Regions from separate parts of the Cupriavidus sp. genome, predicted to be linked through region 2. Evidence: predicted binding sites of a transcription regulator. Region 2 holds the regulator's gene; the other holds the start of a gene.
The links. The regulator LexA, encoded in region 2, represses DNA repair genes until DNA is damaged. The targets are predictions, from matches to a motif close to ACTGTATNNNNATACAGT.
Positions count from the first base shown of each region.

Region 1: dinB (DNA polymerase IV) is a predicted target of LexA. The motif match lies at 1,442-1,459, and genes of this name have one in related genera.

Region 1 is NZ_DBHKYV010000001.1:760,177-763,734, reverse strand. Features, by position in the region: gene ACO550_RS03530 (TRAP transporter substrate-binding protein) at 1-289, shown strand, start outside; gene rarD (EamA family transporter RarD) at 453-1,349, shown strand; gene dinB (DNA polymerase IV) at 1,474-2,640, shown strand; gene ACO550_RS03515 (MFS transporter) at 2,749-3,558, shown strand, end outside.
Region 2 is NZ_DBHKYV010000030.1:93,516-97,073, reverse strand. Features, by position in the region: gene priB (primosomal replication protein N) at 1-155, opposite strand, end outside; gene rpsF (30S ribosomal protein S6) at 176-550, opposite strand; gene ACO550_RS28140 (asparaginase) at 661-1,668, opposite strand; gene lexA (transcriptional repressor LexA) at 1,902-2,558, shown strand; gene ACO550_RS28130 (hypothetical protein) at 2,741-2,914, shown strand; gene ACO550_RS28125 (hypothetical protein) at 3,185-3,445, opposite strand.

The DNA.
Region 1 (3,558 bases), on a different contig from region 2:
AACGGCCACCATCGAGGCCCACACCAACATGATGGCCAAGTACGACACCGTGAACCCGCAAGCGCTGGCCCGCCTGCTGGAAAACGGCGTGAAGCTGCGTCCGTTCTCGAAGGAGATCATGGAGGCCTGCTTCAAGGCCACGCAGGAAGCGTACGCCGAGGAAAGCGCCAAGAACGCATCGTTCAAGAAGATCTTTGACGACTGGCGCGTGTTCCGCAACAACGAGGCCGCGTGGTTCAACGTGGCCGAGCAGGCGTTCTCGCAGTTCAGCTTCGCCCGCAAGCTGTAAGCAGGCAGTTGCCCCCCGTTCCGCACATGGGTATGCATAACGGGGGCCGACCTGAAGGGCCCCGCCCTCTTGCCCACCCCCAGGCTTGAACCGCGAGCCAACGCCGTTTGCGCCACCCCGGTAGAATCCGCCCCACAACCGGACATCTACCCGGGACATTCCCATGCAACTCGGCATCTTCTACGCCCTGCTGGCGTACATCATCTGGGGCCTGCTGCCCCTTTACATCAAATCGCTGCACGGCGTGGCGCCCCTGGAAATCCTGCTGCACCGCATGGTGTGGTCGCTGGTATTCCTCGGGGCGATCCTGCTATGGCGCCGGCATTTCGGCTGGCTGCGCGAAGTGGCGGCAAATCCGCGCCTGATCCTGAACTTCGCGGCCAGTGCCGGCCTGCTGTGCTGCAACTGGTTCCTTTATATCTGGGCGGTATCGGCCGATCGCGTGGTCGATGCCAGTCTGGGCTACTTCATCAATCCGCTATTCAGCGTGCTGCTTGGCGTGCTGTTGCTGCATGAACGGCTGCGCTGGGGACAGTGGCTGTCAATTGCCATTGCGGCGGCTGGCGTGCTCTGGCTGACATGGTCTGCGGGGCAACTACCCTGGATTGCACTGGGACTGGCCGCTTCGTTTGGCGGATATGGCCTGCTACGCAAGACCGGCGCGCTTGGTGCGCTCGAAGGACTGTCGCTGGAGACGCTGATCCTGTTTCCGCTGGCCGCGGTCGCGCTGGGCACGCTGTTCCTGACCGGCCACGACACCACACGCAGCGCAGCACCGGGTACGCAGGTCCTGTTGCTGCTGGCCGGCCCGATCACGGCGGTGCCGCTGCTGTTTTTTGCGGCCGGCGCGCGGCGTATTCCGCTCTCGCTGCTCGGCCTGCTGCAGTACGCTGGCCCGACCATCCAGCTGTTGCTCGGCATCTGGCTCTATCACGAGCCGTTCCCGGCGCAGAAGCAGATTGGCTATGCGTTGATCTGGATCTCGCTGGCCATCTACGCTGCGGAGGGGGTGCTCATGAGCCGGCTGACGCCTAAGCGAATTATCGATGCGACAAATTGATAATTAAAAAATTAAGCAGATTCAATAATTCCCGCTAATAGTCTCGCGATGTTGCGCGTGCGCCCGTTCCGCGAATCAGGTTGCCACACTATACTGTACGTTTATACAGTATAGAAACGCCTTCATGCCCCCGACCGCCAGGCGAATTGCCCATCTCGACATGGACGCGTTCTACGCGTCAGTCGAACTGTTGCGCTATCCCGACCTGCGCGGCCATGCGGTGGTGATTGGCGGTGGCCGCAATGCAATTCCTGAAACGCTGCCCGATGGATCGCGGCGCTACGCGCGCTTGCGGGACTACGTTGGGCGTGGCGTGGTGACCACGTCCACCTACGAAGCACGTGCGCTGGGGGTGTTTTCCGCCATGGGCATGATGAAGGCGGCCAAGCTTGCACCCGACGCAATCCTCTTGCCGACCGATTTCGATGCCTATCGCCGCTACTCGGGGCTATTCAAGTCGGCGGTCAGATTATTCACCGAACAGATAGAAGATCGTGGAATCGATGAGATATATATCGATCTGACTGATATCGAGGGTGAGGCGCGCGAGGTGGCTGGCCGTATCAAGGCGGCGGTCAATGAAGCGACGGGCCTGACCTGCTCGATTTGCGTGGCACCCAACAAGCTGCTGGCCAAGATCGGTTCGGAGCTGGACAAGCCTGATGGCCTGACCATTCTCACTCCCGCCGATATCCCGACCCGGATCTGGCCGCTGGCTGCGCGCAAGGTCAATGGCATTGGACCGAAGGCCGCCGAGAAGCTGCAGGCAATCGGTATCGAGACGGTCGGTGATCTGGCCGAGGCGGACCAGAGCGTGCTGCAAGCCCACTTTGGCCGTAACTACGCAAGCTGGCTGGTCGAGGTGGCGCATGGCCGCGACGAGCGCCAGGTGGTGGTGAGTTCCGAGCCCAAGTCGATGAGCCGCGAAACCACGTTCGAGCGTGACCTGCACCCGCGCACCGACCGGCCGCTGTTGTCGGAACAGTTCACGAAACTCTGCATGCGCGTGGCCGATGATTTGCGGCGCAAGGGCTACGTGGGCCGCACGGTCGGCATCAAGCTGCGTTTTGACGATTTCCACACCGTGACGCGCGACCTAACGATGACCGCGCATACCGCTGACGGCGCCACGATCCGCCGCGGCGCAACCGAGTGCCTCAAGCGCATTCCATTGGAGCGCCGCATCCGCCTGCTGGGCGTCCGTGTCAGTGCGCTGCTGCCCGCCGCCGACCAGGGCGACAATCCGGCGCCGGTCCAGGAAGAGTTTCATTTCGACGACGATGTGACGTGACGCGCCGTGATGTAACGTACTGGGCGCAACCGTAATAACCCCACGTCATACGTCTCTATCTATCTCCCGGTAGAATCGGCGGCTTCCCCAGGCGCCCGGATTCCGCCGATGCCCACGTCCACAAACACTCCCACCTCCTCCGCCGCTTCCATCACCGACAGCGGACAACGATCTGCCGCGCCAGCCGCCTGGATCACGCCGCTGCTGGCCGTGGCCTGCGGCATGCTCGCTGCCAACCTCTACTATGCCCAGCCGCTGGTAGGGCCGATTGCACACGCGCTGCAACTGTCCCCTGCAATCGCGGGGCTGATCGTGACGCTGATCCAGATTGGCTACTGCGCCGGACTGCTATTGCTGGTGCCGCTGGGCGATATCGTCGAGAACCGCAAGCTTGTACTGACGCTGATTGGCGGTTGTGCCGTGGCGCTGGTAGCCGCCGCGCTGGCCACGCACGCAAGCGTGTTCCTGATCGCCGGCTGTGCGATCGGATTGTGTTCGGTGGCGGTACAGGTACTGGTGCCCTTTGCCGCGCATCTGGCTCCGGAGCATGAGCGCGGGCGTGTGGTGGGCAATGTCACTGCCGGACTGCTGATGGGCATCATGCTGGCGCGCCCGGTATCGAGCCTGGTTGCGGACCTGTTCGGCTGGCATGCGATCTTCGCCATCTCCGCGGTGGCCATGCTGCTGTTGGGCGTGGTGCTGGCGCGCAAGCTGCCGCGGCGCCAACCCGCGCCCGGCGTCAGCTATGTGCAGATGCTTGGTTCGATGATCCATCTGCTGCGTACACAACCGGTGCTGCGTCGCCGGGCGGCGTACCAGGCCAGCATGTTTGGGGTTTTCAGCCTGTTCTGGACCACCACGCCGCTCTACCTGGCAGGTCCCGCGTTCCGTATGTCGCAGACCGGCATTGCGATCTTC
Region 2 (3,558 bases):
ATGGCCACGACCGCAAACTCCACCTGCCGGGGCGTTTCCGCCTCCAGGACCTCGCCGGCATGCTGCAGGATGCAGTTGACGACGGGTACTCCGGCCGGTGTGTAGCGCAGCGTGTCTCGTTCGGCGAGGGTGGCGGTCAGCCGAAGCTGGTTCACCGCGACACAGCAGTCCGCACTTAGGCGGCCTGGCCTTCCGTGGTCGTTTGCGCGGCCTTGCGGGCTTCTTCGCGCTGCACTTCCTTCATCATCGGCGAAGGAGCAGTCTCGGCCTTCTTGGTCTGGACGATCAGGTGGCGCAGGACGGCGTCGTTGAACTTGAACGCGTGTTCCAGTTCAGCCAGCGTTTCCTTGCCGCATTCGATGTTCAGGCAAACGTAGTGAGCCTTGGCCAGCTTCTGGATCATGTAGGCCATCTGACGGCGGCCCCAGTCTTCCACGCGATGGATCTGACCGTTCTGCGAGATCACGAGCTGCTTGTAGCGCTCGATCATCGCCGGCACTTGTTCGCTTTGGTCCGGATGGACGATAAATACGATTTCGTAATGACGCATTGACGCTCCTTTTGGATGAGCCACCCGGGCGTCAAGTCCGGTGCGGCAAGGTTGAATAGCCCGCGAGTATAGCCCGTAACCAGGCGACCCGCAAGCAGGCCGACCGTAGCCTACGATCGGGCGTAAAGATCCTGCAGGCGCCCGGAATCGGCGCCAAGACCCGGGTCGGACGCCAGGGCCAGCAACAGCAACACGCGCGCCTTGTACGGGTTCAGGTCGGCGGCCGAGGCGAACAAGCCGGCGGTGGGCGCCGGCTTGGCTGCCAATGCCACGTGACCGGCACCGGTGCGCGAGCTGCGTACCACCGCCACGCCACGCGCCGCGGCATCGGCCAGCGCGCCCGCCAGGGTTTCATGCACCGAGCCATTGCCTGCCGCTGCCACCACCAGGCCCTTCACGCCGGCCGACACCAGTGCATCGACAGCCACCCGCCCTGGTTGGGCATAGCTGGCCACGATCTCCACCATCGGCCAGCTTGCGGGCACCGGCAGGTACGATCTGTCCGCACCCGCCGCCAGCGGCGCCCGCGCAAACCGGATATAGGTGTCCTGCACGAATCCGAGCGGACCGGCAACCGGCGAGACAAAAGCATCGACCGCCGAAGTATGTGACTTGGTGACATCGCGCGCGGCGTGGATCTGCTGGTTCAACACCACCAGCACGCCCTTGCCGCGCGCCGCCGGATTGGCCGCTACGCGCACCGCATCGAGCAGGTTCAGCGGGCCATCGGCGGACAGCGAAGTCGAGGGGCGCATCGCGGCGGTAATTACCACTGGCACCGGCGTAGCCTGCGTCAGATGCAGGAACATCGCCGTTTCCTCAAGCGTGTCGGTCCCATGCGTGATCACGATACCGGCCACATCGGGCTGCGCCGACCAGTGCGCCACGCGCGCGGCCAACTGCTGCCAGAGACTGAACATCATGTCCTTGCTGTCGACCTGCGCAACCTGCTCCGCCTCGATGCGCGCAACATCGGCCAGGACGGGCACGGCCTGCACCAGTTGCGATACCGGCACGGTGGCGGCCTGGTAATGGGCACTGCTGGCAGGACTTCCGGACGATCCGGCAATGGTGCCGCCCGTGGCGAGCACAACGATTCGAGGCAAGGAAGCGGTCATGTCAGCGCTGATCAGTCGATGGATCCGGGCGCCGATTGTAACTGCCGCGCCGCGCCGCTCGCAGCCATGGCAAACCCGTGGACCGCAATCCGGTGCGCCATCCAGTGCACCAGCACGCCAGGCCCGCATGTTGAGCCCACAGCGCAAATTGTGCTTGCACTTCACTCGATACTGTATAAAATCACAGCATACTGTTTAAACATACAGTGCTTCGGCACTGAGACCGGCGAACCATGGCGACCCTGACACCCCGGCAGCAGCAGATCTTCGATCTGATCCGCAATGCGATCCGAAATACCGGCTTTCCGCCGACCCGCGCAGAGATCGCTGCCGAATTCGGCTTCTCCTCGCCCAATTCCGCCGAAGAACATCTGCGTGCGCTGGCTCGCAAGGGCGTGATCGAACTGACGCCAGGCGCATCGCGCGGCATCCGGCTGAAGGTTTCGCGCAGCGACTCGGAGCGCGAAGACCAATTCTCGCTGCCGATGGCTGGCGTGCTGCAATTGACGTTGCCGCTGGTCGGCCGCGTCGCAGCTGGTAGCCCGATCCTTGCCGCGGAACATATCGATCGCCAATACCACGTGGATGCCTCGGTCTTCGACGAGCGCCCCGACTACCTGTTGCGCGTACGCGGCCTGAGCATGCGTGACGCGGGCATTCTCGACGGCGACCTGCTGGCCGTGAAGAAGGCCAGCGAGGCCGCTAACGGCAAGATCGTCGTGGCCCGCCTCGGCGAGGATGTCACCGTGAAGCGCCTGAAGAAACGCGGCGACACGATTGAACTGATCGCCGAAAACCCCGATTTCCAGAACATCGTGCTGCAATCCGGTCGCGATGAGTTTTCGCTCGAAGGTATCGCTGTAGGCCTGATCCGATCATCAGGTTTTTAAACCGGGGGAAGAGACTCCACGCGGAGTCGCGAGAAGTCGCACAAAGTCTCTGACCTCTAGTCCCCGCGACCCGGCAGCACGGCCGTCTGCCCTGGTCACCCGCTTTGCTTTGCCCATGCCGCCCCGTCCTCCCTGGACGGCGGGCGCGGACTTCTGCTGAACGCAAATTACGAGGTGCTGCCATGCTGCCATCCAACTCCATCGCCCCCCGCCGCCCGGTCAAGCCGGTACCGTTCCGACAAATCAAGGGCGTTCGCGTCTACCAGGGTGCCCAGCGCCGCACGATGGTCGGCAACATGGCCGCAATCTGCCGCATGCTGGAACTCGACGAACCGACCTCGAAACTGCACGCCTGAACTCGAGCTCGACGCGTTTTCCCAACCCTCTATCAGCATTGCGGGCCGCGCTTAACGGCAGCAAGTCGCTAACCCTTGAGCGATTGTAAAAAGTGGAGTCGCATGCTCACAACGTGTAATTAAGAGCACGTTTAAATCTGTTGAAAGACTGATTAAACTCACTAGCGCGCAATGAAACACTGGCGCATTGGCGTCATGCGCAGACCCGGACCTTGACGGCCCCGCCGAGGTCCGGTTTTTTTTGCCCTGCGCCAAACGCAACTTGCGATGTCAGTCGGCCAGCGGAAATCCAAACCAGTCCGCAGCCAGGTCGGCTTCGAACGGCACCATCCACGCGACACCGTTAGCTGCCTGGTATTTCTGGAACTGACCACCAACCAGGCGCTCCACCGCAATCGACTTGCGCCCCTCGCCACCCCTCTCGACCTCGATCACAAACTCGAAGTCGTCGGGAACAAACCCATGCTTGCCGCAAGCGGTTGCCACCTCGTCCTGCTCCTGCCGTGAAAGATCATGGAACCGCAGCGTCATGACTCACCCCCACCGAAGCGCTCAATGGCAATGAGTACAGCATAGTCATTCGGCAAGGATCGCCGTCGGCGACTGAGGCGCGGACCCGTACCTTGAGAAGTCAGACGTTGGTG